DNA from 4 places in the Exiguobacterium sp. s161 genome. Region 4 is predicted to be linked to each of the others. Evidence: riboswitches for the same ligand, from Rfam matches in the RefSeq annotation. Region 4 holds a riboswitch; each other region holds the start of a gene.
What was found. A riboswitch is a leader RNA that binds a small molecule or an ion and turns the genes downstream of it on or off. The one in region 4 is predicted to bind thiamine pyrophosphate.
Positions count from the first base shown of each region.

Region 1: another riboswitch for thiamine pyrophosphate. It lies ahead of thiD (bifunctional hydroxymethylpyrimidine kinase/phosphomethylpyrimidine kinase); the one in region 4 lies ahead of tenA (thiaminase II).
Region 2: another riboswitch for thiamine pyrophosphate. It lies ahead of KNQ14_RS08545 (thiamine phosphate synthase); the one in region 4 lies ahead of tenA (thiaminase II).
Region 3: another riboswitch for thiamine pyrophosphate. It lies ahead of KNQ14_RS06460 (ECF transporter S component); the one in region 4 lies ahead of tenA (thiaminase II).

Region 1 covers NZ_JACSNH010000005.1:117,651-125,497, forward strand. Annotated here, with positions in the region: gene KNQ14_RS13135 (ArsR/SmtB family transcription factor) at 1-101, opposite strand, end outside; gene KNQ14_RS13140 (hypothetical protein) at 158-601, opposite strand; gene thiE (thiamine phosphate synthase) at 625-1,251, opposite strand; gene thiM (hydroxyethylthiazole kinase) at 1,241-2,008, opposite strand; gene thiD (bifunctional hydroxymethylpyrimidine kinase/phosphomethylpyrimidine kinase) at 1,989-2,792, opposite strand; TPP riboswitch at 2,908-3,018, opposite strand; gene KNQ14_RS13160 (murein hydrolase activator EnvC family protein) at 3,084-4,361, opposite strand; gene KNQ14_RS13165 (murein hydrolase activator EnvC family protein) at 4,563-6,002, opposite strand; gene mce (methylmalonyl-CoA epimerase) at 6,266-6,676, shown strand; gene KNQ14_RS13175 (type 1 glutamine amidotransferase domain-containing protein) at 6,724-7,236, opposite strand; gene KNQ14_RS13180 (hypothetical protein) at 7,263-7,436, opposite strand; gene KNQ14_RS13185 (organic hydroperoxide resistance protein) at 7,469-7,847, opposite strand, start outside.
Region 2 covers NZ_JACSNH010000002.1:187,157-195,003, reverse strand. Annotated here, with positions in the region: gene KNQ14_RS08570 (hypothetical protein) at 21-314, shown strand; gene KNQ14_RS08565 (DoxX family membrane protein) at 343-831, opposite strand; gene KNQ14_RS08560 (MFS transporter) at 958-2,142, opposite strand; gene KNQ14_RS08555 (OsmC family protein) at 2,333-2,758, shown strand; gene nagZ (beta-N-acetylhexosaminidase) at 2,755-3,975, shown strand; TPP riboswitch at 4,032-4,134, shown strand; gene KNQ14_RS08545 (thiamine phosphate synthase) at 4,217-4,810, shown strand; gene KNQ14_RS08540 (FAD-dependent oxidoreductase) at 4,807-5,751, shown strand; gene thiS (sulfur carrier protein ThiS) at 5,748-5,948, shown strand; gene KNQ14_RS08530 (thiazole synthase) at 5,951-6,715, shown strand; gene KNQ14_RS08525 (ThiF family adenylyltransferase) at 6,712-7,719, shown strand; gene KNQ14_RS08520 (hypothetical protein) at 7,842-7,847, shown strand, end outside.
Region 3 covers NZ_JACSNH010000001.1:1,271,159-1,279,005, forward strand. Annotated here, with positions in the region: gene KNQ14_RS06435 (hypothetical protein) at 1-627, opposite strand, end outside; gene KNQ14_RS06440 (alpha/beta fold hydrolase) at 782-1,600, shown strand; gene KNQ14_RS06445 (NAD(P)/FAD-dependent oxidoreductase) at 1,673-2,704, opposite strand; gene KNQ14_RS06450 (energy-coupling factor transporter transmembrane component T family protein) at 2,760-3,482, opposite strand; gene KNQ14_RS06455 (ABC transporter ATP-binding protein) at 3,454-4,983, opposite strand; gene KNQ14_RS06460 (ECF transporter S component) at 4,980-5,552, opposite strand; TPP riboswitch at 5,653-5,752, opposite strand; gene KNQ14_RS06465 (50S ribosomal protein L25/general stress protein Ctc) at 5,848-6,525, opposite strand; gene KNQ14_RS06470 (GNAT family N-acetyltransferase) at 6,816-7,847, opposite strand, start outside.
Region 4 covers NZ_JACSNH010000003.1:279,393-287,239, forward strand. Annotated here, with positions in the region: gene abc-f (ribosomal protection-like ABC-F family protein) at 1-255, opposite strand, end outside; gene KNQ14_RS10985 (DUF1002 domain-containing protein) at 532-1,413, opposite strand; TPP riboswitch at 1,607-1,713, shown strand; gene tenA (thiaminase II) at 1,788-2,483, shown strand; gene KNQ14_RS10995 (hypothetical protein) at 2,535-2,831, shown strand; gene KNQ14_RS11000 (glycoside hydrolase family 3 protein) at 2,862-4,778, opposite strand; gene KNQ14_RS11005 (sporulation protein) at 4,988-5,761, opposite strand; gene KNQ14_RS11010 (class I SAM-dependent methyltransferase) at 5,872-7,056, shown strand; gene KNQ14_RS11015 (BrxA/BrxB family bacilliredoxin) at 7,087-7,512, shown strand; gene KNQ14_RS11020 (transporter substrate-binding domain-containing protein) at 7,800-7,847, shown strand, end outside.

The DNA of each region.
Region 1 (7,847 bases), on a different contig from region 4:
AGCTTTCCGATTTCAAGTGTTGGGATCGTATCCACGACTTGTCCGATTTCAGACGCACGTTGTTCGTCAATCGCAATCGTTTCACAACGGGGAATATCCATGTCCGTCACCTCGTTTTTACCTATATTGCACCATGGGAAAACAGAACATTGCAAGTTTAGCGCATGCGCCTACGAATGAGCCAAAATACGAACCATCCTCCAACATAATCTCCGATATCCCAGACGATTCGATTTTGATCGACAGCGCGTACGCCGATATCAATGATTTTCGTACTCTCTAATCGGTTCGAATAGCGCTGTCGTAGCCGAGTCGGAATCGGTAGACGAAGAAGTACCCGGTAATAGATGTCTAAATGAGTATGTCCCCAAATTTCCGTCGCAATCGAGCTCGTTTTAATATACAACGGACGTTTGTAGCGTCTTTCATACTTTTCTTTCAATAAAAGGGCCATCTCATAAGATATACGATTAGGACGCGGAAATAAGACTTTTCCTAGATGGTAGATCCCCTGATTATCGACTCGAATGATTTGTGGTTCTAACCGATATCGAATCCAATAGCCGCGAAAACGGATCGTCTGCCATTTCAATACAATCACCTCTGAACGGATTATACCCTGTTCTAAAGTGATTGATGCCATTCTCGCACAGCATCTGTCATTTGCTGCGCAGCGAGTTGCCGATCTTCTTTAGCGAAAATTTCTGAAATGACGGCGTACCCTTCTAGCGGGATGGGAAGGGTGGAGACATTTGTTGCTGTGATTCCACCAATACCGATTAGAGGTAATCGTACGGCTTCCCGAATCGCCTGAAGCATCGTATGCGACATGGAATCAGCGTCCGCTTTGGATGACGTCGCAAATAGAGATCCCACGCCTAAATAAGAGGCTCCGTCTCGTTCTGCTTCAATCGCTTGTGCAACAGTGGCTACCGACACACCAATTACAGCATCTGGTAAAAGGCGACGTGCTGCGGTTAAAGGAATGTCTTCTTGTCCGATATGCAAACCAGCTCCGACGAGTAACGCGATATCGATCCGGTCATTGATGATCAAAGGAATGTCATGTCGATCCGTCAGTCTCTTCAACCGAACTGCCTGATCGTAGAATTCCTTTCCTTGTGCGGTTTTTTCTCGTAGTTGCACGATCGTCGCACCACCTAAAACAGCTTCCTCAACGACCGTCTCGATCGCGACGCCAGGATGGTACCGACGATCCGTCACTGCATAGATGGAGTAATCAATTGACACGTTCTGTCACCTCCACCAGTTCTTGCTCCGTCATGAGGCTGATCGCATTGAACAATTCTCGTTTAAAATCACCAAGACCTTGCGCAGAGACTGCTTGTTCTCCTGCTTTTCCCATGACGAATGTTCCGTGAACAGCCGCCTCAAACGCCGTATATCCTGCGCCGAGGAAGCTCGCAATCAAGGAAGCCGTCATACAGCCCGTACCCGTGATGTCTCCTAGACGAGGTGTTCCTACATGTAATTCCATTTCGCGCGTTCCATCCGTGATATAGTCGTTCGGACCTGTCACGACGAGGACAGATTTGTGTTTGCGAGCGAATGCACGAATACTTTCTCGATCCATCATTGCATCTCCCGCAGCATCGACTCCCTTAGTTCGTCCGTCTTCCCCAAGTAACGTCTTGATTTCAGAAGTATTTCCTTTGATGACCGTACACCCGAGATCAATGAGTTCTTTAGAAAAGGCAGTACGTAATGTCGTTGCCCCTGCTCCAACTGGATCAAGAACGATCGGGACATTCAAACGTCCCGCTTCACGGGCTGCAAGTCGTTGAGCTGCTTGCATGTCTGCATCGATCGTACCAATGTTTAAGACAAGAGCTTGCGCGAGTCTAACCATTTCTTCTACTTCGCGAATGTCTTCCGCCATGACGGGTGATGCTCCAACAGCGAGTGTGACGTTTGCGCAGTCATTGATCGTCACCGTGTTCGTCAGATGGTGAATGAGTGGTTTGTGTTCAAGAATGGTCGTAAACATGTGTATCCCTCCAAAGTGAATGAAAATGATGTGTCGGTCCAATACCTTGTCCGAGAGCAAATCCATGACGAATCGCCTCCGTGACATAGCTCTTTGCTTGTCTTACACTATCTGTCAAATCTTCTCCAAGCGCCATCCGCGCCGCAATCGCCGCAGATAAGGTACAACCAGTTCCATGAGTATGTTGATTGTCTAACCGTTCCGATGTGAAGCGGTGTTCTACTTCCCCATCAAACAACAAATCCGTCGCAGCTCCTGAGAGATGTCCACCTTTTAGTAATACTGCCCCTGTCTGTGTAGCTAATTGATGCATCGCCAGTCGCATTTCATCTAGATTGGTGACCGATCGTCCTGTTAAACGCTCCGCTTCCGGTAAATTTGGTGTGACGAGTGTCGCAAGCGGTAAAAGCTCCGAAATCAATGCTTGTTCAGCCTCCGTCCGCAATAGGGCATGACCGCCTTTAGCGACCATGACGGGATCTAATATGATCGGAACTGTCTGTTTGCGGAGATGTGTAGCAATGACACGAATCGTCTGCGCATTCGAGACCATTCCGATTTTGATCGCATCGACACGAATGTCTGAAAAAATCGACGTTAACTGGGCATCTACGATTTCTGGAGATAACTCTTCCACCGCTTGAACACCCAACGTATTTTGCGCCGTGACAGCTGTCAGGACGCTCATTCCATAAACGCCTAAAGCCGAAAAGGTTTTTAAATCTGCTTGAATCCCAGCTCCACCACCGGAGTCGGATCCTGCAATCGTCAGTACATGTTTCATGTTCTTTTCACCTTCCCATCGAGCAATGTAAGGGAGTCGTGACCGACAAAAAAAGCGTCGACCGCTGTAAAAAAGCAGTCGACGCTATACGAAAGCGTTATACACGCATTCCGGTATCCGTTCGGCTCAACTTTCCTACGCTGGTATTATCCAGTTCAGGTAATAGGGTCGAAAACAGATTGGTTTTCCTCTCAGCCGGATTCCTCCAGCTCCCCTAGTTGCTCAAGTATTCGTTTCGCCTTAACTGTAGCACAGCAGCAAAAAAAAAACGAGCCGAAGCCCGTTTTTTGATTACAGATATGCCAATGGATTCACTGCATTCAGAGGAGAAGAAGCACTATATTGATAACCTCCGACATGTAGTTCGAAATGTAAGTGTGGTCCTGTTGAATTTCCTGTACTACCAAGTGTTCCGACTTGCTGACCTTGAGAGACCGTTTGTCCTGCATGAACAGATAATGAGCTCATATGAGCGTAAACCGTCGTATAGACTTTTCCATCCAAGAAATGCGAAATCATGACGTGGTTTCCGTAAGGTCCACCACCTGATGCTGTAATGACGGTTCCGGCTGCTGCTGCGACGATCGGAGATCCGACGGGACCTTTGAAATCGACGCCATTATGGAATGTATAACCGTTTGCTCCACTAGCTGGTCCGAACCCTTGTGATACCCCACCAGAAGATGGTCGGACAAATTTCCCACCACCTGAAGCGATTGGTGTTGTATCTGAACTTGTTGATTCTGTATTCTTATTGGCTTGTTTTGCTGCTTGAGCACTTGCTTTAGCAGCTTTTTCAGCTGCCGCTTTCTCTGCTGCTGCTTTTTCAGCCGCTGCTTTAGCCGCTGCCTTCGCTGCCGCAATCGCACGTTCTTGCGCTTCGAGAGTCGCTTGCAGTTCTTTTGCGTCTAACAGTTCTGTCGTAAACTTCGTCTTCCCTTTTCGTAATTTTTTGAGTGTAGCACTACGCTCTTTCATTTGAACTTTTAACGCTTTTTTTTGTTCAAGCAATACTTTCTTTTCTTGCATTTGCTCCGCTTTTTTCTCAACAAGTGCTTGTTTTGCTTCTGCTAATTTTTGTTGTGTCGCGATGTAATCTGAAATCATTTTATCATCTTGTTCAGCAATCTTTTTACCCGCCATGACACGGCTGAATAAATCACCTAAATCCTTTGATCCAAAAATGACTTCTTCCCACTTAATCGAGTTTCCATCGTTTTCTTGGAAAACACGTAAACGATCACCGAGTAGTTCTTCCTGCTTCTGTAGCATCTCCTCGTAACGAACGATGTCTGCCTTTAACTCATCGATTCGATTGCTTAACTGTTTAATTTGTTTATTTTTTTCGGAAACTTGGAAAATCTTTTCGTTAATCGCTGCGTCGATTCGATTGATTTGACGTTGTTCTTTTGAAATTTTAGCTTCTTGCTTTTTAATCTCTTTTTCTAATTTACGTTGTTCAGCGGCATTTTCAGCCTTTTTTTCTTTAATCGTTGCTGCCGCGATCGGTTGTGTACCTGTTGTAAGTAATGCCCCTAAAACAATGGTAGAAATTAGTTTTTTTAGCATATATCGTTTTCCTCACTTATGTATTTTCATTTTTTATTATAGTATTCAAGTTTCTCTCATATCTGAAATAGATTATAGCACCCTAATCGTTTCAAAAAAATTTCATTTACATTTCAAGTGAAAACGTTTTTTTGTAATATATATATTTCTTATCAAATATAAAAAAAAAGAATCGTTGCATATGCAACGATTCTTAACTGTTTAAAACATAGTCATTGGATTTACTGAGTTAGCTGGACCTGTTGCACTGTAGCTGTATCCACCAACGTGAATTTCGAAGTGCAAGTGTGGACCTGTTGAGTTTCCTGTGCTACCACGTGTACCGATTTGTTGACCTTGGCTGACGCGTTGACCTGCACTAGCGTTCAATGAACTCATATGTGCATAGACTGTCGTATATGTCTTCCCGTTCAATTGGTGAGCAATCATGATGTGATTTCCGTAAGGTCCGCCACCTGATGCTGTAATGACTGTACCTGTTGCAGCTGCCACGATCGGCGTACCGACTGGACCACCGAAGTCAATCCCGTTATGGAACGTATAACCGTTTTCTCCGCCTGCAGAACCATACCCTTGTGTCACAGCACCAGCAGTTGGATGAATGAAGAGTCCGCCTGATGATGGTGACGGTTTAGGTGTCGCAGGAGCTGACGGTGCTGGCGCAGTTGGTGCTGGTGTAGATGGTTTTGGTGCCGATTGTTTCGTCGAACCAGAAGGTTTTGCTGACTGCGCTGCCTTCTCTTGTGCTGCTTGCTGAGCTGCCGCTTCTTTAGCTGCTTGTTGTTCCGCTTCTTTCTGAGCTGCTGCTTGAGCTGCTTCAGCCTCTGCCCGTGCTTTTGCTTCACGTGCCGCTTGAGCTTGACGCTCTTTTTCGATTCGAGCTTCTCGTTCACGCGCTGCTTTTTCAGCTGCAATCGCTTTTTCTTGAGCGATCAAAATTTGCTGGACTTCTTTTGCATCCATCAATTGTGTTTCGAACTTTTCTTTTTTCTTACGTAGTTCTTTTAAGCGTTTGTTCCGCTCTTTTAATTGTGATTCAAGATCCGCTTGTTGACGTTTTAATTCTTTTTTCTCAACGACCAACTGCGCTTTCTTTTCTTTTACTTTTTGTTGCGTATCCGCTAATTGCTTTTGCGTATTTTGGTAATCCGTGATCATTTTATCATCTTGTTTTGAAATGGATTTCCCTGCCATGACACGGCTTACGAGGTCACCAACGTTTTTAGCGCCAAAGATGACTTCTTCCCATTTAATTGAGTTTCCATCATTCTCTTGCATGACACGAAGACGATCACCGAGTAGTTTTTCTTGGCGTTTTAGTTTCGCTTTATATTTCTCGATTTCTTTTCCAAGCTCAACGATTTCACGTTCTGTTGCTTTGATTTGACGATCTTTTGTTTCGACAGCAAAGATTTTTTCGTTCAACGCTTCGTCTAGTCGATTGACTTCTTGCTGTGTTTTAGAGATTTTTTTACCTTCTTGATTAACAGAAGACTCTAAGTTTTTTTGTTTTTTAGCATTGTCTTGTTGCTGTTGTTCGTTTTTGGCTTTCTGTTCACTTAAATCGTCTGCTGCTGCAAAATGAGGTGCTGATGAAAGAACTAGTGCGGAAACGATGAGCGACGCGAACGTTTTTTTCATGTAGTATTCCCTCTTTTTCTGTAGTGTATGTTTTATGATTTATCGTAGAATATTTAAGTTAAATTTAAATTCTGTAATCTTTTTTCTTTTTTATAAGAACGTTTTTGATTATAGCATTCATTCCTCTTCCATAATATTTCAGTGATATTTCAATTTAAATAAATCTTTCCTCTTCTATGTAATAGAAACATTTGGAAGGTAACTCATCGTTGCAACTTTGGAGTGTTTTTGGGAAACTGAAGCGAACAGAAGGAGGATATCATATGAAATTAGACCACACTGGAATTGCCGTTCGCGACATGCAGGAAGCCATTTCATTTTATACAAACGTACTTGGAGGAACCTTAACAAAAGAGTACTCGAATCCTGCGCCAGGTGTCGCTTCCAATATTGCGGTCATCGAGTTCGATGATGCGCACATCGAGTTGTTAACGCCAACAAGTCCGGATAGTCCCATCGCACGTTTTTTGAAACAACGCGGGAAAGGTGTCCATCACATTGCTTATCGTGTAGAGGATTTAGATCAAGCGATTGAAGAAGCAAAACAACGAGGATTAACATTTTTAGAAGATACGTATCGAACGACGCCGTTCGGGCGACGACTGATTTATATGAATCCCCGGCATTCACACGGCGTCATTACAGAACTCTGTGATTATCCAGAAAATCTATAAAAAATCAGCACTGCGATAGCGCAGTGCTGATTTTTCGTTTCATGGTATTAGCCAAGTTTTGCAACGATTTCCCGGTTGAATGCAGGAATATCATCTGGTTGACGACTTGAGACGAAATTATCGTCGACGACGACTTCTTCATCTGCAAAGTCCACACCAGCATTTTCTAAATCAATTCGAATTGATTTATAACCTGTCATTTTTCTTCCTTTGACGATTTTTGCATTAATCATCAATTGTGGTCCATGGCAGATCGAGAAAATTGGTTTTTTCGACATATCGAATTCTTCGACGAATGAGACAAAACGCTCGTCTTCTCGAAGTAAATCTGGTGAAAAACCGCCTGGAATCAGGAGAGCATCGTAGTCTGCTGCTGAAGTCTCATCAATCGAGAGATCAACATTTACTTTTGCCTCTTCCTGTTTGCCGACGAGTTCTGCACCTTTTTTAGCACCAATGACAGTGATCTCGTGCCCTGCTTCTTTTAATGCATCAACCGGTCCTGTGAATTCTACATCTTCAAAATGATCGGCGAGTACGACTGCTACTTTTTTAGACATGTGATTCATCCCCCAAGTTGTTTGATTTAAATCGGATCTTCTCCGCGATCTCGTGGAGAAACCGTATCATCTGGCATTTCGTCTTTTCCTTTTAGGATTTCCTTTTGTTGCTCCTCTGTCAGTTTCCGTTCTTTATCCGACAGACGATCCCGTTCATCTTCAAACTCTTCATTTGGACGATCGGTTTCTTTCGGTGCCATGGAAAACCCTCCTTTTGATTCGTCGATTATGCTTATAGTGAATCGACGACTTTAACAGAAAGATCAACATCAATGTTGCCACGTGTCGCTTTTGAGTACGGGCAGAAATTGTGTGTCTTCTCTAGTAAGTCTTCGGCTTCTTCCTGCGATACGCCAACGACCTCGACGACGAGTTTCGCTGCAATTTTTACACCGTTATCCGCTTCATCCTGTAAGAGGCTGACTTCTGAATTCGTCCGCGTCTCGACTCGTTTTTTTGCTTGGCGCGCCATTAAGTTATAGGCACCATCAAAACAAGCGGCATATCCTGCTGCGAATAACTGTTCCGGGTTTGATGTCGGAATGTCTTCTTTGCCTTTTGTTCCTGGCATGACTAAATCGAGATTAATGACGTTATCGTCTGAAGCGACT
Region 2 (7,847 bases), on a different contig from region 4:
TATACAAAGGGGGAACTGACATGCAATTCTTGATTTTTGTCGTCTTCGCAGGTGTTATGTACTGGTTCTACTACAATTTCTTACTCGGGTACCGTAAGAAAAACATCACAATGACGTTCGACGATCGGTTTTATTCACTCGACGAACATGTCTCAGCAATCGAACAAAAGCTTGCAACGGATGGGCATTCGGCACGTTATCTCGGTGACCGTCGCTTTGAAGTCGATGGCAAACCTTATCTGTTCCTCGAGCGGACAGTCCCAGTCGGCGGGGTTCCGACACAGCAGACGATTCTCGAGCAACAAAAAAAATAACTCTCCCGCGTTTGGGAGAGTTTTTGCGTTAGACCGGAATCCGGTCGAGGGGATGTGGTTGTTGCGACGCACGATACCAGCGCATGATCCAGTGATCGATACCGATTTGATACGCAAAGCGGCCTGCAGCAAGTAAGACGATTGAGGTTGCTAAGAACAACGGGTTTAACGCAATCGTTCCAGCAAGTAAGTAATTGAGATTCATGATGCTTCCGACGACCAGTGCAGGAACCGTCAACAGACTGAGGATCAACAAGATCCCGATGACGAGTTCTGCGAACGGAATCAAGACGTTGATCAGCCCGACGTTTGGTAAGGCAAGTTGCTCGATCCACGTCGCGTACCACGAACTGACGAGTGCGTCTTCGCCTATCGCTTTCGTTAGCGCCCCTTCAAGAAACGGTTTTGCATCAAAGCCATTGATGTACTTGCCGATCCCGGCGATGAACCACTGAATTCCGAGCCAGAGCCGGATGATCGTCAATAAACTGATGCCGATGATGTGTAATGCTTTCACTTTCAGACACTCCTCTACTACAACATAGTCCCCATCATACTGAAAAATCATCAGTAAGATGGGGACTATCATCATAACGTCATCGAACCGTCATCGACCTGTTACAAAAAAGGATAAGGTAGCCGTTCATGACCGCTGATCGAGACGATGACTGATTGCAGTTAATAAAGCAGCGACAAGCGCAACAAGCCCACCGACCAGTGCCGTGTTCATCATCGGACCGTTCGCATAAACGATGCCACCGAGTGCCGAACCGAAGGCAATCCCGACGTTACTCGCAACCGGCATCAAGGAAGCGGCGAGTCCTTTTGCTTCCGGATTGAACTTTTCAGCAAGGTCGATCAAGTAGATCTGTGTCGAAGTCGTCAATAAAATCGACATCAACGACATCAAGGCGATGTTGAACAGACCAAGCGGAAGGGATACTGTCGTGAAGTATAACGCAGCAAGGACGATTGCTTGCACGACGAAGACGAACCGTAAGCGTCCCATCGGATTTTTACTAGCAATCTTGCCGGCAAGGATGTTACTGAAGATCGAGACGACACCGTAAGCGAGCAGGATCGGACTAATCCACGTTTTCGCAATCCCAAGTTCTGTTTGCAGAATTGGTACGAGGTACGTGTAGACGACGTAAGTTGCTCCGAAGCCGAACGACGGAATGAAGAAGGCGATCAGGATCCGTGGATTAGCGAGCAATCCAAGCTGCTCCTTGATTGAACCGGAGCCCATCGATTGCTGGACGGGAACGATCTGCCACACAGCGAGGAACGCAATCATTCCCATGACTGTCGTCAGCCAGAACGTGGCTTCGAAGCCAGCGTGTTGCCCGATGAACGTACCAATCGGAACACCAAGGACGTTCGCGAGTGTAAAACCACCGAAAATGAACGAAACGGCGACACCGCGCTTCGCGACAGGTACGCCATCGCTTGCGACGACCATTGCGAGCGAGATCAAGACACCGGTCAGGATGGCTGTCAGGATGCGGGTGGCGAGCAATACTTCGTAACTTGGAGCAAAACTACTGGCAAGGTTCAGTAAGACCCAAACGAGTAACAGACGTAGAATCAGGCGACGCCGTTCCAAGTGACCGGTCAGCGACATGACAATCGGTGTACCAATCGCAAAGGAGATGGCAAATGCCGAGACGAGCGTACCGGCTGTTGCGATCGTGATATCAAGGGCTGAGGAAATTTCAGCGAGGATCCCGACGATGACGAATTCGCTTGTTCCGAGAACGAACGTCAGGAGCGACAACGTGGCGATCAACAGCCAATCGCGTCGACTTAAACGAGTAGTAGGTGACATGGATGATTCCTCAATTCTGGCGCTTGCGCGCGAAACTATGAGTAACAGGATAGCATGAAACGATTTCGTCGGGTATCGCAAAGCGAGAATTCGGGAAAAGAACCATTATTCGAAATAGCGTGTGAATTTCCAGGCTTGCTGTTTTTTGCGTATACTACAGAAGAAGACTACTGACAAAGGAGTGGAAACGATGCAAGCGACAGTGACATGGAACAAACAGATGGGGTTTAGTGGACAGACGGAATCAGGGCATCATCTTGCGATGGATGCAGCACCGGAGAACGGTGGCGAAAATCAAGCACCAAGACCGACTGAACTGCTGCTACATGCCGTTGCCGGCTGTACTGGAATCGACATCGTCTCGATTTTAGAGAAGATGCGCTTGACGATTACTCATTTCGAAATGGATATCGAAGGGGAACGGGCAGAGGATCATCCGCGGCGCTTTACGTCGATCTCGATTCATTACCGGCTCGAAGGTGATCTCCCGGAAGATAAGGTCCGTCGCGCCATCTCGTTATCAAAAGATAAATATTGTTCGGTTTCGCAATCCTTGAACGCTGAGATTTCCGTCTATTATTCCATCAATGGTGTCCGGAGCGAGGATCCTTTGTGAAGAAAGTAGCACTGATCGGTTGCCTGTTGCTTGCAGGGTGTGCGCAGGAGACGACGGAACCAACGAAACCATCACAACCGGAAACGAAGCAACCGACAGAAGAAAAGAAACCGAAACCTGAACCAACGAAAGAGGAACGACAACAAGCACGATTAAAGCAGCAACTTGAAGCGATGTCGACGTCAGAAAAGATCGATCAACTGCTCTACATCGGAGTCGCCGGCACGGAACTTTCAGCAGCTGACCGGAAATTGTTGCAGACGCATGCGATCGGTGGGGTCTTACTGCTTGGTGGGAATATTACGTCAGAAGATCAACTCTTGACGTTCACGCGTGCCATTCAAGAAACGAACCAAAAACCGTATGCCTTCGTCGGGGTTGATGAAGAGGGCGGACGGGTCAGCCGGGTACCGGATCAACGATTACGTCTCCCGACGAGTCAACGGATGGCGCAAGGTGCAGATGCTGCAAAAATGGAAGATGTCGGACGTACGCTCGGTCACCTGTCACGATTTTATGGGTTCAACATGGACTTCGCACCGGTCCTTGACGTCAATAGCAATCCGAACAATCCAATCATCGGCGACCGTGCGTTAAGTGCTGATCCGAAGACCGTCGCGACTCTCGGTACGGCCCTGATGCATGGGATGCAAGAGACGGGAACGATTCCGGTCGTCAAACATTTTCCCGGTCACGGCAATACGAGTGTCGATTCCCATGTCGGTTTGCCGAAAGTGACAGCATCAAAGGAAGAACTGAAGCGAACGGAACTGTTACCGTTCCAAGAAGCGATTCAAGAGGGCGCCGAGATGGTGATGGTCGCCCATATTCTCTATCCCGCATATGACGATCAAAATCCATCTTCGCTCTCGAAGCCGATCTTGACTGACCTCTTGCGTCAACAACTCGGATTCAAGGGTGTCATCATCACGGATGACCTTGTCATGGGGGCGATCACGAAACGATATGGTCTTGCGGAAGCGGCACGCCAGGCACTTGTCAATGGAGCAGATATGGCGATGTTTTCGGAAGCAGGTGCCTATCCGAAGGTCCACACCGAAGTAATGCAAGCCGTTAAAGACAAAACGCTGACGCCTGCGATGCTCGATGCTAAAGTGATGCGGATCTTAAAGCTGAAGCAGACCTATGCCGACAGCCAGAAGCAACAGCGACCGACGAAATCGGAGCTTGTTCAGCAAGTGGAAGCGCTCAACTAGGACTAGCGAAGCAAAGCGACTCATGCTAGACTAATGGGGCAAGCCAATTAAACACGAAAAGACACTAGGGGAGTCTCGCAGCAGACTGAGACGGAAGTATCCGGACCCTTTGAACCTGATCTAGTTCGTACTAGCGGAGGGAAGTGGCTCGAAACCTTAGATATCCTTAGCGCTTCAGCGCATTTTCGGACCACTCCCTTCAACATCGGGAGTGGTCCTTTTTCGTATGGAAAGGAAGAACATGATGCGTCTACATCTGATTTCGACGGGATCCATCAATCCACGCGATGGAGTGGAAACCTTTCAATCGCTTCAACCATATACGGATCAGCTTCATCTTCGAGAACCAAATTTGTCGGCAACAGAATTGGTAGAACTGATTGACGCGCTCCTTGCGAAAGGGTATTCGCCTGAACAGTTAACGGTTCATGACCGGGTCGACGTCGCCCATGTCGCTGGTATCGGTGTGCAGTTGACCCGACGATCCTTACGCGTCGGCGATGTAAGGCGACACTTTCCGGATCTCATCATCGGGAAATCCGTCCACTCTCTGGCAGAAGCACTTGCAGCGGAAGCGGAAGGAGCCGACCGACTGCTGTACGGTCATATTTATCCGACAGCGTCAAAGCCGGATCTACCACCGCGAGGGATCGATGCCTTGAAGCAAGTTGTCACTTTCACGACGAAACCAGTCATCGCAATCGGCGGGATCACTCCTGATCGCATTCCTGAAATCGCAGCGACCGGTGCAAGCGGAATCGCTGTCTTATCCGGTATTCTCGGTCAAGCGGATCCGCTTGCTGCCATTCAGCGTTATCAGGGGGTACGGGTATGACGGATCACATCATAATCGGTGGTGGAGTCATCGGTTTGACGCTTGCTTACAGTCTCGCTTGTCAGAACGAATCCGTTCTTGTCCTTGATCGCGGAACATGCGGACAAGGGACGAGTCGGGCGGCTGCCGGGATGCTTGCGACGGACATCGAGCTGAGAAAAGAATTGCATACGCTTGCCGCGAGAAGTCGCCGTCTGTATCCGTTACTTGCGCGACGCCTCACGCGCGAGACCGGGATCGATTGTGGCTACCGGGAACAACCATTTTTATTGAAACGAAATGGGCAAGAATACTTATTTCCATCGGTCGGTCAAATCGATCCGCGACGACTAACGACTGCATTGATGTATGCCTTACACGCACGTGGCATATCGATTGAAGAACAGGTAGATGTCACACGCATCGAAGAGAACGATGACTTCATCAGGATCGAATCGAACGCAGGAACGTGGACCGGACGAACAGTGACGGTCGCTGCCGGACGCGGGTCGCAAGCCTTGCTCGATACAGTCGGAAATTCGATCGCGACATATGGGGTCAAAGGGGAGTGTCTCGCCGTCCGTCTCGCGGGTCAGCCGTTACGCTCGATTCTGTTTGATGAAGCCGTCTACCTCGTGCCAAAAGCTGACGGACGGATTTTGATCGGTGCGACCGAACTGCCGCACGACGAGACAGTCGGCGTCAGTGTCGCTGGGATCATGTCACTGCTTCAAGCAGCAGAACGACTGTATCCACCGATTCATGACGCGGTCATCGAAGAAGTCTGGTCCGGTGTACGACCGCAAACGGTGTCCGGCTTGCCATATATCGGAGGCACCGATTCATCCCGTCGGATCTTCCTAGCGACAGGGCATCATCGGCATGGCATATTACTCGCACCAGCGACAGCGGAAGTCTTGGTAAATACATTACGGTTGATTCAGAAGGAGGAAGTCCGATGAACATTACGATTAACGGCAATGACCACACGATCGAACAGATTAAAACAATTGAGGACATGCTAACGCAACTCGGCTTAGGGGAAAAGCTCGTCATCGTCGAACAGAATCGACAAATCATCGATCGCGCGGTGTATGGTCAGACGGTCGTTCGGGACAATGACACATTTGAAATTGTTCATTTCGTAGGAGGAGGATAAACATGCTGAAAATTGGAGAAAAGACATTTGAATCACGATTATTACTCGGAACAGGGAAATATACGGATGCTACGGTACAGCAGAAAGCGATCGATGCGTCCGCTTCACAAATCTTGACGTTCGCCGTCCGTCGGCTCGATATCTTCGACAAACAACAAGCGAATTTCTTGGAGTCGCTTGATTTAGCGAAGTACGATCTACTTCCAAACACGGCTGGTGCGAAGACGGCGGAGGAAGCTGTTCGGTTAGCGAAGCTTGCGCGGGCATCCGGTATGTGTGACATGGTCAAGGTCGAAGTGATTGGTTGCGATAAGACGTTACTACCTGATCCGATCGAGACGTTACGGGCTTCTGAAGAATTACTCAAAGAAGGCTTTATCGTCTTACCGTATACGTCAGACGATGTCATCCTTGCACGGCGACTCGAGGAACTCGGTTGTCACGCCATCATGCCGGCTGCATCACCAATCGGTTCCGGGCAAGGCATTCTCAACCCACTTCATCTACGATTCATCATCGAGCAGACGACGGTCCCGGTCATCGTCGACGCCGGGATCGGTTCACCGACCGACGTCGCCTATGCGATGGAACTGGGAGCGGATGGTGTCTTATTAAACTCCGCTGTTGCCCATGCTCAAGATCCGGTCAAGATGGCGCACGCCATGCGACTAGCTGTCGAAGCAGGTCGCTTCGGATACGAAGCGGGACGTATCGAGAAGAAACAGTATGCGGTCGCGAGTAGTCCAACGAGTGGATTGATTCGATGAACCGTTACTCACGGCAAACTCGATTTCAACCGATCGGGGAAGCGGGACAAGCACGCTTGGCATCAGCGAAGGTGCTGATCATCGGCATGGGAGCGCTCGGAACGGCGTCGGCAGAGCAACTCGTCCGCGCCGGTGTCGGCGTCGTCCGAATCGTCGACCGTGATTATGTCGAGTGGAGTAATCTACAACGACAACAGCTGTATACCGAAGACGATGCGCGTCAAATCGTACCAAAAGCGATTGCCGCAAAAGCACGGCTTGAAGCGATTAATTCGACGGTGACGATCGAAGCTCATGTAGTGGACGTCGACCGGGCAGCGCTGACGTGGCTTCTCGATGATATCGATCTGATCATCGACGCGACGGACAATTTCGATATTCGTTTGCTGATGAACGACATGGCGTTGATGCGTTCGATTCCGTGGATTTACGGTGGCTGCGTCGGCAGTTATGGGATCACGTTTACCGTCCGTCCCGGGGAGACGCCGTGTCTGCATTGTCTGCTCGATCGATTACCGCGGGATCAGGAGACGTGTGATACGGCGGGGATCATCGGACCAGCAGTACAGATGGTCGCTTCCTTGCAGGTGACGGAAGCGTTGAAGTGGTTGAGCGGAAAGACGGACGCCATGCGGACGCGCTTGCTTGCGTTTGATGTCTGGTCGAATATGTTCCAACAAATCAACGTCCAGTCACTGAAGCAAACGGAGTGCCCGTCGTGCGGCATCGAACCGTCCTACCCTTACTTATCGGATCAAACGGTTCATTTCACGGCACTGTGCGGTCGGGATGCCGTTCAAATCCGGGGAGACGGACAGCGGGATCTGGAACAGTTGAAACAACGTCTCCAGCCGGTCGCTGCGATTTCCGCTCATAATCCATATTTGCTGGCGTTTACGACGGACGAACATCGGATGGTCGCTTTCCGAGATGGACGCGTTCTAATTCATGGCGAGGCGGATCTCGTCAAAGCGAAGCGGCTCTATCATGCCTATTTCGGCTAACGTTCACAAAACATTAAAAACTAATTTAAAATATATATGTTTTAAATGTTTGAAAAACAGGTAAATAAGACTTCAGACATAAATCGGTCTACAAGTTTTGAACGTGAAGAGGAGTGATTCAGATGAAA
Region 3 (7,847 bases), on a different contig from region 4:
TTCGGTCGTCTCAAAGAGTGTTTGTTCGTCGTCCTTACTTTTGTCTTTCATGAAAAGAACGAATTGACCTTCCGGTGGTAAGGACAGCTGGTAGGACGGGAAGAGGTAATGTCCCATCTCTTTCGATTGCTTACTTTCTTCATTTTCCTGTTTTTGCTGATCCATTACTTTTTTTGGTACAGGTTTAAAGCGGACAATCGTCGATTTAGCTTTAACCGGTTGTTTTGACCAATCGACGAATGGATAATCACTTCGTTTAATCTGATGGACCGCATAATCCGCATGGCGTATCGGCTGACAGGCCAGATAGTCTTTTTTTTCGTCTGATAGGAAACGAACGTGTTGGAACTCACGCCCTTGGATATTTGCAGGAAGGAAATACAAATCGAATCCTTCGTGTTGCACGTATCGGTCAGGTAAGCGCTTCATGTCAGATTTTTGCTGACAACCCTTCAACAAAGCAGCCGTTTGTTTTTTCGGGAGATCCGGTATCTCTTGCCCATCAAAGGTAGTCGAAATACCCCCCCAGTAATTGGCGTCATATGTAAGGTCTAGGTATTCTTCTTTACCGCATCCGGCAAGTAGGACTGCGCCTGCGAGAATACCGGTATGTATATAGCGTCTCATGAAAACCCTCCTTCATCCTAATGACTATATTTTACCATAATTTCTAGAATAGACAGAATTTTCTATTACACTTTGACATCAAGATGTTTGACATCTCTTGACTCGGGAATAATAGATGCATGCACGGTCAATCTATTACTATGGGGGTTTTATGATGGGTACATTCATTCAAGCAGTTGATGGCACGAAAATTTATGTCGAGGATGTCGGATCGGGTCAACCGGTCGTCTTTTTACACGGCTGGCCGGCAAACAACAACATGTTCGAGTATCAAAAGAATCTGCTCGTCGAAGAAGGATACCGTTACGTCGGGATCGATTATCGCGGTTATGGTAAATCAGATGCGCCGGCAACGGGATACGATTACAAGACGATGGCGTCCGATGTCAATGAAGTCATCGAACAGCTGAAATTAACGAATGTCACGCTGCTCGGCTTCTCGATGGGAGGAGGAATCGCCTTGTCCTATCTCTTGCACTACGGGGATTCAAAAGTCAGTAAGCTTGTCCTCGCTGGAGCCGCAGCTCCTGTCTTTACACAACGCGACGGTTATCCATACGGGATGACAAAAGAAGAAGTCGATGGATTGATTGCCGACACGAAACAGAATCGTCCGTCGATGCTCAAAGGATTCGGGGAAATCTTCTTTGCGAAGGAACATCCAGAACCACTTCAACAATGGTTCCATGGACTTAGTATCGCCGCTTCGTCCCACGGTACGATTCAGTCAGCAATCGCCTTACGTGACGAAGACCTACGTGGAAAACTCGGAGACATCAAAGTCGATACGTTAATCATCCACGGTAAAAAAGACCAAGTCTGTCCGTTCGAGTTCGCGGAAGAAATGCAAAAGGAAATTCCACAGGCACGACTTGAAGTCTTCGAAGAGAGTGGACACGGCATGTTGCTTGATGAACAAGAGAAATTCAACGAAACGCTACTCTCGTACGTCAAAGGAAATCAAACCGTCTAATCCAACAAGCCATGGACACCCATCCATGGCTTGTTTTTGTGTACAGGAAAAAGCGTGCGCCGGCGCACGCTTTTATGGGCGATACTTCCGCATGAACCGTTGATCGATCCAGCGCTTCAGGTACCAACCGAACGGGTGAGTCGAATACTGATTGCCATACATTGAAACCGCATGCCGTGGTCCCATCGATAAAATCGTCAAATAGTTCGTTTGCGGACGATAGGTTTGCAATGCCTCTTCCTGGACGTACCGTAAGAGGTTTGCCAGTAAGATCGGTGCTTGTCGGACAGCTGTGACACCATTCTTCGGAATATCGGGATAAGCGACGAGGGTCGCCGCGTCACCCGCAGCAAACAGACTTGGATCATCGAGCGCTTGCAGCTGTTCGTTGACGAGTAGAAATCCGTCTTCCGTATAGAGCTTGCTGTCCGCAAACAATGCCGGAGCTTTCGCACCCGTCAAGCGGATGATGGCATCTGGCTCGATTGGTGGGTGATGTGAAAAGCGGAGAGGAGACGCCTCGTTCAGTGGCCGTTCTCGAATCCAATGAACATCGAGTTCTTGTAAGCGTCGTTTAATGGCTTCCGCTGCGGGGTGTCCTGAAAGCAACTCGGGATCCGTGATCAGTGTAATCGGCACATCCGCCACTTTCAAGGACGCCGCCATCTCGACGGCCGCTGCACCACTTCCAATCAAGACTGGACGCTTTGCTTGTTGCAGACGCTTTAATGTATCCGGTAACCGGTAGTTCGGTTTGATCGATAATCGTGTCGTATCTTCCGACCAATCGAACGAGCCGATATTCGTCGAGACGACGTCATAAGTATAGTGTCTGCCGGATGCACCGAAGACGACTTTTTCAACGGGGTCGATTTTGATGACGGTCTCCTCGATGAATTGTTTATCATAGGCGCGACATAAGACGGCGACGTCGATACGGATCTCATCAATGTCGTATGTACCGTCAGCAAGTCCGGAGTACATGCCCGAGTAATATTGGTACGTCGAGGCGTTTAAAATCAGCCACTCGACGTCTTCTGTTGGTCCATTGGTAATGCAATGCAGATGAGCGTGCCCTGCACCAATCAAGAGGATTCGTTTCATGTCGTTCTCCTTCAATCTGTCTTGCTAGAATGTACCCGGATACGGGTGGCGGTAATCATAGACAAAAGACAAGACTGATAAACAGGAGGATGACCACGAGGTAGATAATATCCTGGCGCTGAACGACTGGCACTTCATAATATGTCCGTTCCACTGAAAAATGACGGGCTTCGAAAGCGATTGCCATCCGTTCTGCCCGCTGGATCGATCGCGAGAAGAGCGGTAAGCCGATTGATAGGAACGCATCACCAGGAAAGCGACTGTGCACGTTCCGAATCATTCGGACTCGCCGTAAGACGCGGACTTCTTCGACCAGTTGTGGCAGAAAGCGGATCCCGGCAAGGAACCCATACGCGAAGCGAGGCGACACCTTTGCCTGGTGAATTAAGCTCATCACGAACCGGGTCGCATCGGTCGTCGTGACGAAAGCGAAACTTAAGCAGACGAACGTTGCCATCCGTAAGGCAAGTAACCAGCCGTGCATGACACTTTCCGACGTGACATGAAACCAACCAAACGACCATAGAGGATTCGTTCCTTTGCCGAAGGCTGCCATCATCCAGAACGTCAATAAGAATAATAGACTGTAAGGTGCGAGTCGTTTCAAGAAATCGCGAGGACCCCACCCGGAGAGGAGTAGCAGAGCGATAGCAAAACTCAGGAACACCAACGTCTTGACCCAGTCGTTCGTTGCAATCAAGGCAAACATGATCAAAACCAATCCGCTCCCCTTAATGACAGGATTGAGTTTAGCGAACGGTGACGCGTTTGTCTGCATTGCGCTTCACCTCCTGGAATTGGTACGAAAGTGGACGTTGTAGCTGACAGCGTTCGAGTAACGGAACGTCAGCGAATAACTCGCTCGGACGCCCGTCAAAAGCAATCCGCCCTTGCTCCATGACGAGGACACGATCCGCGTATCGGGCGACGAGTTCCATATCGTGTGTTGCCATGACGAGTGTCGTTCCGTTTTGTTGTTCCGTCAACAACTGTTCCATGAGCCGCCGCGTCGTCAATCCATCCTGTCCGAACGTCGGTTCATCGAGCAACAACACATCCTTTGACTGCCCGAGCATCGTCGCGACGCTGAGCCTTCGTTGTTGCCCCGTACTAAGCGCAAGCGGTGACTGCTGTTTGACAGATGCGAGTTCCAGCCGTTCGAGCAACGCTGTGCGCTCATCACTCGTCGCTGCCCGGTGACTCCAGTCGATTTCCGCTTCGACTGTCAGTTTGAGAAACTGCAGATCCGGTTGTTGAAAGACATAACCAACATGCTCATAAAAGCGTCGCCGGGAGTAACGCTGAGCCGGACGTTCCTGGAACCGATATGTTCCTTGATGCGAGAGCAACCGCCCGAGTGTTGCAAGCAACGTACTTTTCCCGGATCCGTTTGCCCCGAGCAGCATCACCCATTCTCCCGTCTTCAGGAAAAATGTCGCATCGGTCAGCGGGTAAGGTGCTTTCGTCGATAATGCAGCGACGTGTAACAAGGCAGTGCCTGCTGTAGCGACTGGAGGAAGCACGTGAAGTCGCGCTGCTTGTGGTCCATCTATGGGTAACGTCTCTAACGTGTACGGATACAAAGAGGGAACAGCGATCCCTTTCGATTGAAGCTCTTTATACCCCTGCGGGAACAAATCCTGCGGATGCGCCGTTGCAGTCACCGATCCGTCTTCAAGTAAGATGATCTGATCGACATACGGCAAACAGACATCGAGTTGGTGCTCGATCAAGACGATCGTTAAATCATGTTCTTTCTGAATCCGAAAGATCAACGCCATCAGCTCGTGTTGCCCGATCGGGTCAATCTGAGCCGTTGGTTCATCTAGTAATAAAATCGTCGGCTCAAGTGCCAGGACCGCGGCGAGCGCGAGGCGTTGTTTCATCCCCCCGGATAGACTCGCGATTGGTGTCGAGAAGGGGAGAGGGAGACCAACGAGTGCGAGTAAGCGTTCAATGCGTTCCTCCATCTCTTCGCGTGGAATCGACCGGTTTTCTAAACTAAAAGCGATTTCGCGTCCGATCGTTTCCATGCAGAACTGTTCTTCTGGATTTTGAAATAAGACTCCGACCGAACCGGACCGGGTAACTGTACCAGTCTGTTCGACTTCGATCGTCTCCGGTGTCAGTCCGGCTAGGGCATGAAGCAGTGTCGTCTTGCCACTCCCACTGCGTCCGAGCAGAAGGGTCGTTCCGTGTTCGATCGTCAGCGATACATGATTGAGCACCGATTTCATCTGACCGGGATAGCGGATGCTGAGATCGTCGACAGTAATCATGCGACTTCCCGTTTCGCACGTCCTGCCGCAAACCCGTTCAAGACACCGGTCGCAACAAGGCGACGGATGAGAATCGCTGCAAGCAAGCCGCCGAGTAATGCACCACTAATCATTTGTAAACCTGTTGTCGCAAGCAACGTCGTCGTCGTGTAGTAACCGAATCCGTTCGCGATCAGACTATAGACGATGCTACCAATTGCGGCTCCAACACCCGATAACATCAATGTCCAGGTGTCATAACGGCGATAACGCGTCATCGCGAAGACGAGTTCCGCACCAAGTCCTTGGCAGACCCCGATCAGTAGAGCCGATAAGCCAAAGTGACTACCCGTGAACAGCTCGACGGCTGCCGCGACGATTTCCGCGATGAGGGCAGCACCTGGTTTTTGAATGATTGCTGCGACGAGCGGGCTTGCGATGATCCAGATCCCAAACATCCAGTTGGCACCGACTGGCCCGAAGATTGCAGACATCGGTAACCAGAGTGTCGACCAACCGAGATAGATGACCCCGCAAGCGACGGCGAGCATCATCATGACCATAATTTCTTTCATTTTCCAGTGTTGCATCGTGTTTGTCCTCCTTTAAGTAGGGGAGACACCAAAAAAGACCGCCCTCCGTAAAAAAGAGAGCGGTCCTCAGAAAAACTGCGCGCAGCAGGAGTCATTGGATGTGATCGCTCCACTTTCCTACGCTAGTATGAACTAGATCAGGTTCGAAGGGTCCGAAGTGAATCGTCTCAGCCAAATGGGCTCCCCTAGTGGATATGGTAATAGATGATACGCTGTTCACTTTAGGCAATCTTCTGTCTATTGTCAAGACACAAAAAAACGATACGCCACGAAAGGCGTATCGTTAAACGACTTATTTGTTGTCTTCGTTCTCTTCTTTTGCTTCTTCTGAAGACTCTTCCGTAGCTTCCGCTTCGTTGTCTTCGCCAGCTTCCGCTTGTGCCTCAGCTTCTGCTTCTTTGATTTCCTCAAGCTCTTGTTCAAGCGTTGATTCGACGACAGCTGCGACTTGAATGTCGCCTTCTGTGACGATACGGAAATCTTTTTGTTCCGGAAGATCAGCTACAGAGATTGAATCGCCGATTTCGAGGTTTGTGACGTCGACTTCGACGTTCTCTGGTAATTTATCTGGTGTTGCTGCGACTGTCACTTTAAAGAGTGTCTGTGACAGGAATCCACCGACTTTAGCACCAGCTGCTTCGCCGATGAGTACGACGTCTGCTTCGACTTCTGTCTCTTCATCCATTTTAACGGCGATGAATTCAACGTGATCGACAGTTGGTGTGAATACATCCATATCACGACGGTTGATTAAGACGTTAATATTTTTACCGTCGAGTTTCAGTGAAATCAAGACGTTCTCACCGTTTTCTCGAACGATTTTAAGCAATTCTTTTTCTTCAAATGCGATTGGTGTACTTTCCACTTTGTAACCATACACGACACCAAGAGCTTTTCCTTCATGACGTAATTGTTTACGGAGTGAGCGTGGACGTACCTCGCGTTTTTCGGCTGTTAATTTAACTGACATGTTCATTTCCCCCTTGAATTTGGTATAGCCCTCAAAAGGTAATGAATGTAGGAGCAGGACAAGTCCTGAACAATTTAAATATGCTAAGACAATCGGTTCCAGACTCGCATTGAATCTGACGCTTTCGTGACTTTGCATTTCTCTCCCAGGTCATTACGCTGATATTGAGAAACATGTGTGAGTAAGTCACCGTTTGATGCGGTGCTAGTGAGTTTATACCCCTATGTTTTAAATCCTTAAACCTCTATTTTTTATTTTTTAAAGTCGAAAGACCTCCAAAACGCTTGAAATCAAGGGTTAAGAGGTCTTTCATTTTTTTCATTTTTTATGGTGATGCGTTGGTTTTCACGGACTAATACTCGGATGAGACGTTCGATGTGCCGCATCGTCGTCTGTCCCATCGTTGAGATTTGGAGCCATTGATTATGGACGAGATAGTCGCTTTCATATTGAACATGATAGCCCTGGATCCGGAGAGCGTCTCCTAAAGCGGTTGCTGACGGATGGACGATCGTCAGAATTCCCGGCGCTTGTGCTTCTTGAGTCGCAAGCAGGTTGAAACCAGTCGCCCGAACGGCCTGTTCGAGATAGGTCATCTTGATGGCGGCTTGATCGAGATCAAGGGCATCGAGCGCTGCCTGACAGGCGAGCAACAAGTTCGATGAGCCGGAAAAGGCGACGCCTTCCGCATAGAGTCCGAGATCCAGATAACGTGGAATTCGTGGAGAAGGTAGGATGCTGTCTGTATGACCGATGAACGCAAGACCCGGTAAACCACCAATTGCTTTTCCGGAGACGGTCGTGACGAATCTGCAACCAGCGTATGAGAAACGTCCGGTTCCGACGGCGCTGATCGCATCGACGATGAGTGCGGTTCGTTGATTTAACAGTGCTTTTACCGCATCGAGATCGTAGAGGACGCCCGTAGACGTCTCACAATGCGTCAACCAGATCCAGTCGTATTCCGTTTGATGCAGCTGGCTTGCGAGTTGTTCTAATTCGATTGGGTGACCGGACGGAAGCAGGTGGATATCAAATGACTTTCCTGCTCGTGCCGCGTGATCGATCAAGCGTTGACCGAACTCGCCACCGTTTAGGATCAATCCATGTCCACTCAGTTGTTGTGCGACGATATCGTTGGCGAGGGTACCACTGCCGACAGCCATCGAGACATGTGGCAAATCCAGCAACTGACACATCCGACCACGTAAATCTTGATCGAGCTGGCGCATCGAAGCCGTCCGGTGCGGGCGCGGTGCTTGTTGCGCCGCTTGGCGAACCGTTGGTGCAACCTCGACTGGACCGGCTAGAAAATGCAGAGG
Region 4 (7,847 bases):
GTCGAGTCCGGTCATCGTCTCACTATATACAGGAAGTTGTTCTAAATAGCCGATCGTCAAACCGCTCTTTTGATAGATGACACCACCGTCCGGTTGCTCAAGGCGAGCAAGCAAGCGGAGTAATGTCGTTTTACCACTCCCGTTTCGTCCAATCAGACCGACACGGTCGTGTTCGTTTAAGAAGAGGGAAACATCCGTTAAAATTGTCTCGCCTCCGAATTGTTTGGTCAGGTGTTGAATGTCGCAAATCATCATAGTAAGTTGATCCTTTCGCGCGCATCAAAAAAAGGAGAGCGCAAACAGCACTCTCCCTATCGTGTGAAAGATGCGCTTTGCTGTATTTTTCAATCATGAAGTTCTAAAAAAGGGCAGACGGGTGCCTTAGAACGCCATTCCATGAAAAATCGCGCGCAACAGATACAATTGTTCCATCAACCAGTGTTTGCACGCGGCAAAGTCCATCTTTTCACACCACCTTTCGTTTTAGATACATCTAGTTTACTATTTTTTTGTCAGTTACGGAAGTCTGAATTATTTGAACACACCTGCGATTGAACTGAAGAAGTCACTGAGTCCATCGAATAGTTTAGCAAAAAACCCTTTCGTTTCTTCTGATGTTGCGAAGGCATGGATGTCTTGTCCCGCATTTTTGAGTCCACTTTCGATTTGTCCCCAGTTGATGTTCGCTTGCTCCATTTGATTGAATAGATTCGTCAACCGGTCCATTTGTGCGTCAGACAACTGGATATTGTTATTTTGAATGACTTGGACGATCAAGTTTTCGATCTCGACTTTGGTTTCCGGTTTTTGATTGGCGATCTCAGCCTTGATCTCATTCATCAAGTCAGCGACTTTATCCGTGCCGACCGTTTTTCCAACGTCTGATGTGACCAATAATTCTTGCTGTGCTAAATCCTTGCGTTCGTCACTTAACTTTATCCCGGTTTCAGCGGAAGTTTGATCGTACGCCTTCATTATTCCTGTCAGTGCCGATGTCCCGGTCACCTTGTAAGGGGAAGTAATCGTGATGTCGGCATCTTTGACACCCGCTGTGACGAGAGCGTTGAGATACATATCCTTCGTCACCCATGTGATGTTTTCCGTCGAGACGGAGAGTCCATCTCCTTTTTCCGTCAGTTCGATTTTAGCCGACGAATACATGTTGCCGCCTTTTTGCGACTGTGGGATGTTTTTCCCGAGATATTTTTCCTCGTCAGCAGAAGTGGCGATGATCGGTGTGATGCCTTCCGGTGCATTGAGACGTGAAAGCACCCATGCTTTATCTTTTGCGCCGAGCGACTCCCCGAGTGTGACGATCGTCTTATCGACGACTTGTTCGGCGGATGCGGCTGTTGGGAGTAATAAAGCAGAAGCGATAACGGCTGATGCCATGAATTTTGTTGGTGTATGCATAATGAAATCCTCCAATTGTAAGTAACAGAATGAATTATAGTATCAGGTACTAAATTTAGTGTACGGGAACGATGTCTGTTCGGAATCGGTCTGCAGATGGAGACGATATCCGTCTTCTGACACTCCATAGTATAGCGAAAAGGAGACAACTTGACTTCCGTTTTCAGCATGCTATAGTGAATTTGAATCGAATAATGACCACTAGGGGAGTCGGTAGACCGACTGAGACGAACGAAGACGTTCGGACCCTTTGAACCTGATTAAGTTCGTACTTACGGAGGGAAGTGGCGTCAAGTCTTGTTCTTCTTGCGCCATGCCCGTGTGTTTCGGGGTGGTGTTTTTTCGTTTCATAACTAAACGAGGAGGATGAGATCATGACGTTCACACAAGAAATCAAACAAGCGGCACAAGCGTATTGGGATAGTAGTTTTACGCACCCATTCGTACAAGGAATCGGGGAGGGGACGTTACCGCTCTCGAAATTTCGGCATTACGTCATGCAGGATGCCTATTACTTAAAACATTTTGCGAAGATTCAAGCGAAGGCAGCATCAAAAGCAGACGACTTCGCGACGATCGCGACACTTGCCGAACATGCGACTTCGACTTATGAGGCAGAGTTGAGCTTACATCAATCATTTTTTGAGCCGCTCGGTATTACGGCAGCAGACCTTGAAGCATTTGAACCGGCACCGACAGCATATGCGTATGTCTCGCACATGCATCATGCGAGTGAAGGAACGCTCGGTGAGACGATTGCTGCCATCTTGCCATGTTACTGGTTGTATTATGAAGTCGGACAGCAATTACTGACGTGTACTCCGGAAGAAAAAATCTATCAGCAATGGATCGACACGTATAGCTCGGAATGGTTTGAAAAGGTCGTCTTTGAACAGATTGCACGGCTTGATGCGCTGGCGGAGCAAGCGAGCCCGACGGAACGCGAGCGGATGAAACGTCATTTCGTGACGAGTTGTTACTATGAGTTACTCTTCTGGCACATGGGGTGGACGGAAGAGACATTTGCGTCAGTTTACGAAACGATTCCAGCACGAGCGGTATCTTCTTGAATCACTAGATGGTAGAATTAGGAATACCATTTAGTGAGAGTAGGGATTGGAATGGAAATCATCGTGATCGCACTTGTGATCAGTGCAGCATATGCTGTACAACGAATGCTTGGTAGAGTCAAAGTAAGATTTCTTGGATACATCATTCCGATATTAATCGTGTTATCCGGTATATCCGCTTCGACACGTAACTTTAAGGTAGCGTATAGCATGGGGAGCTACATTTCTGCTGTTCTTGTCATCGTCGTCTATGCACTACTGACTTATTGGTTATACCGCGTCTACCATCGTGCGAAAGAAGAAGCTGAATATCCGTATCAATCACTAAAAGACCGAGGCATCCTTTAAGGAGCTTCGGTCTTTTGGTGTATCACGTCATCATTTTTTCCAGTTTTTAAAGCCGTCACCGAATTCGAGATGCAGTTGATCGGTAAAGACACCGTTCTGAAAGACCGGCACATCAACCGGTAAAGTGCCTTGCGGTTTGAACGTTCCGAAGATCGCTCGGATACCTGCAGGCAGGTTCGGTCCCGCTGATTTTAGATTGCCTGCTTCGGAGTCTGGACCGTTTGGATCGCCTTTGAAGCCATAGACGAGGACGTGTGCCGGTGCGTCCGGTTGAACGGCGACATCGTATGGGTTACGGAGACTGAGCAGGACGGATGGTGTATCCGTTTGTTTCACATAGCGGAAGATCGAAGCCGGAATCGCTTGTTCTGGTGCAGTAGGTAGTAGTTTAGCACTCGTGTTGACGTTGGAACCGACGATGATGTAATCTGCTGCATCGAGTTGCGCCCGTAATGTCGGGTTTTGGTCGAGCGGTAGCGTAGTAGCCGAGTAATTCGCTGTCGTCACGTGCCAGTTCCGATTCTTCGGTAGGGAAGCGATCGTCTTTTTCATGCTGTCCGTTTGATCCGCCGCAGGAGCGATCACAAGAACGTTAGCATTCTTTTTCGGTTTGAATGGTAAGGTCCGCTGATCATTTTTCACGAGTGTAACCGCGGCTTCCGTCATCGCACGTTCTTTTGCTTTATGCTCGGGACTGCCGACGATTTGGTTCGATTGCGCGATTTTTTCAGCTAGGGATGTCGTGTCAGTCGTACCGTTCCAAATTCCGCGTTCTGCTTTCAGTGTCAGAATCCGCTCAACCGATTGATCGATCCGTTCCTCTGAGAGGCGACCATCTTTGACTGCTGCGATCACATCCTTGAAAATCCGGTCGAGTTTTGTGACATCCTGCTCGGAACGAAGGATCGTCGGCATGAGCGCGATATCGACACCGGCGTCAAACGTCTTTAAGACGGCTTCTGATTCCGTAAAGTTGTCGGCGATCGCCTGCATGTTCAATGCGTCTGTGATGACGATGCCATCGTAGCCAAGTTTTTCGCGCAGTACGCCCGTGATGACATCATCCGATAACGTCGCAGGTAAAGGGAAGGTACCATTTGTCGACGTGACGACTTCAGGTTCGATTTGCGGCATCCCGATGTGTCCTGTCATGATCATATCGATGTCTTCAGCAATAGCTCGCTTGAACGGTACGAGCTCGACTTGTTCCAGCTCCTGCAGGGACCGGTCAACGACCGGTAATCCATAGTGGGAATCGGTCGCCGTATCGCCGTGACCCGGGAAGTGTTTGGCGGTCGCCGCGACACCTTCAGACTGAATTCCCTTCATTAGAGCGGAACCGAGTGTGCCGACGAGCGCCGGATCACTCGAGAACGAGCGGACACCAATGACAGGATTTCCAGGATTGCTGTTGACGTCGAGAACCGGACCAAAGTTGACATTGATGCCGAGCGCACGCAGTTCGGAACCGATGATATGACCGGCATCATTGGCATATGTACTACTGCGGGTCGCACCTAACGCCATATTGCCAGGTAAGTTCGTCCCTGTTCCGAGCCGAGTAACGATTCCGCCTTCTTGGTCGATCGTGACGAACAGCGGAATATCGTTGCTAGCGTCTTGTTTGACGACTTCTTGCAGATCATGAACGAGTTTCGTCGTCTGTTCGGTTTCGCTGACGTTCTCAGCAAACAAGATGACGCCGCCTAAATCATAGCGATCGATGATGTTCGCGACTTCTGGGGCAAGCGACGTATGATTGCTGCCATTCCACTGTCGGAAGTCCGGCATGATCATCTGCCCGATTTTTTGTTCGAGTGTCATCGTGTCGATTTTGTGACTGATCCGATCGGCTGAAGATCCTGCATCTGCCATGACAGGTAAACTACTTGAGACGAGTACTGCTGCGAGTCCGGCTGTTAACGTGAACTGTCCGATTTTTTTCATGATGTACGTCCTCCTTTAGTCAAACCGTGACTGGAATTCTTTTCAATACGGACAGTATAGCAAGGTGTTTGTTTTAAAACAATATTTTATTTGTAAACGATTTCAAATTGAAATAAATTTCAAATGTGTTTTTAGACAGACTGACTTGAATGAAAAAAAAGTGACTCCCCCTGAAGAGGAATCACTTTCAAGTAAAGTCGATCGATTGATCAGCTATAGCGTTCGACGATGCTTGTCAGCTGACGTTCGACGAACGATTGATCCTGCAGTTCACCATTGGACAGACGCAGTTTGATCATCGACTCATCCGCACCAGCCATTTCACTGAATAATGAACCGAGACTGTGCGCACGACGGTCGACTTGGACGATTAAATCAATCCCTGAGCTGTCTTGGAGCATGATGATTTCGATCTCATCCAGTTTATGAGCGTAGTGTGTATTGCGAGCTGAATACTCAAGCTCCTGAGCAATCGGTAAATCTTTCCGGAATCGTCCAGGTAATTTTTCCGTGTCGGCTTTTTTCAAACGGAAGCCAAGTGACTCCATTGCATCTAAGACTGTCGCTTGGTAGCGGTTTGCTTCGACGATGACAGCGTCACGGTCCGATGGATCGACGGCTTGAGCGATGTCGAGTCCCGTCTCGATCCACGATTTCGATTGACTGACGGAGAGTGGCGTATTCAGCGGTACGCGTAATGTAAAGGGAATCTCCCGCTCAACACCCGCTTCAATCGTGAACTTCGCTTCATTTAAGGCAAACCGGTCGAGCGTGAAGGTCGTAAACGTCGTACTATCATTGACTTCTTGTTTGTACTGCGTGTTGAATTCAAGATAAATTCGATCAATTTCTTGATCGACGTTTCCGCCTTTGATATGAACGACACCGTGAATTTGACCGCCTGGTTCGCAGCGGTCATCCGTCAAGCGTGTATCGACCGTTGCGGCACCGATTCCGATTTGTGAGAGAATTTTTTTGAACATGATGAATTCCTCCTTTTGATTACGTACGAATGATGAAGCGTGTAAACTTGTCGAACAGGTACGAATTTGCTACAGTTTCGAAAGAACATCAGAAAAGGACGGGACGACTAGTGGAACTACATGAATTAAAAGCGAGTCTTGCCTCGCAAATCACGCAAGGAACACTGATCCATGCAACGATAAGTAATCCGCGTCAAAAATCAAATGATCTCCGACGAATCAAGGTAAAACCGATTCTATTAAGAGATACGGTGATGATGCAGGTAGAGTTTCAATTTGAACGCGTTATGAAGCATGAAAATATTTTAATTGACGATTTCGTCGGACGACTCGATGACTGGTTCACGGAATTTCGTCAATTCTTATTCCGTTTTGAAGAAGAAGAATGGCAATTCCAGCTCTCGAAAAAGATGAAAGTCGCGATCAAGACATCCAAAAAGGAGCCGATGAAAGCTCTCTTGTCGCATGACCGGAAAAAAACCTATCTATTAGAAGACGGTGTGCCGGTTCCGTTTCTGATTCGCTTAGGCGTCATGACGGAAGCGGGTCAAGTCAAAAAACAGAAGTACGATAAGTTTAAACAAATCAATCGCTTTCTTGAATTCGTTGAGGATAGCATTGCTGCCTTGCCTAAAGGAAAAAAACTCCGGATCTTGGACTTCGGATGCGGGAAGTCGTATTTGACGTTCGCTCTCTATCATTATCTAAAAGTCGTCAAAGGATTCGACCTCGAAGTGACAGGTCTTGATTTAAAGAAAGAAGTCATCGAAGAATGTACGCAAATTGCGCGTGATCTGGATTATACCGATCTGACATTCCGCGTCGGGGACGTTCATGATTACACAGGGGAGACGGAAGTCGACCTGATGGTGACACTTCACGCTTGTGATGTCGCGACGGACGTCGCACTCGCACGAGCTGTCGACTGGAATGCATCAGTCATCCTGAGCGTACCGTGCTGTCAAAAGGAATTGAACCGTCAACTGGACTGTTCGCCACTCGATGTCATGCTCCAGCACGGACTGATCAAAGAAAAATTCGCATCACTGGCGACAGATTCGATTCGTGCTGAGTTGCTAACACTGGTCGGATATGAAGCGCAACTTCTCGAATTCATTGATCTCGAGCACACACCGAAGAACATCTTGATTCGAGCATACAAACAAAACAAGCGACCAACGGAAGAGAAAATCGATCGTTACATCGCGTTCCGTGATTTGTTGCATGCCCGACCATTTTTAGAAACTGAATTAAGCGGCAGACTTGGACAGATTTCACCGAAACTCGTACAATAAGAAGGAGAACGAATCAAAGGAGGCAATACGATGGATTTCCAAATGTATTTTGAAGATGTCGTCCAAACAGCCCGCAAAGAAGCGCAAGCTGCTGGATTTGAAGAATTAACGACGCCAGAGAGCGTGGATGAAGCAATGAAACGCGAAGGGCTAACACTTGTCCTTGTCAATTCGGTGTGTGGATGTGCTGGCGGGATCGCCCGTCCTGCTGCAGCGTACGTTAATCGGAAAGAGGGTATCAAGCCCGATCATTTCGTCACGGTATTCGCTGGACAAGATCGCGAAGCGACAGACCGTGCGCGTGAATACTTCGAAGGTTACCCACCTTCATCTCCATCATTTGCATTAATGCAAGATGGAAACATCCTCTCGATGGTCGAGCGCTTCGACATCGAATCGTTCACGGCGGAAGAGGTCGTCGAGAAACTTGAATCATTGATTGAAATCTACGCATAAGCAAAGAAGGCTCCTGATAAAGGAGTCTTTTTTTGCGTATTCATGAGATTAAAATAATAAATTTTAAAATTGAAAGCGTTTGCAAAATTGTATAAAAAGTCATTTATGCATGATTTATGAATAGAAACTCAAAAAATTTTATATATTTATGCTTTACAGTGAATAAATATTCGTATATCCTAAAAGCAATAGAACAGGTCAGGCTTTTCGGTATTGAATTGGACATACACATAAGTCATACTATTGTTAAAGTTCTGACAATTGAGCGTTGGAAGGGGAAAACTCGAATGAAAAAATTATTAGCAACGGCAATGGCAGGCATTCTGGCAGTCACG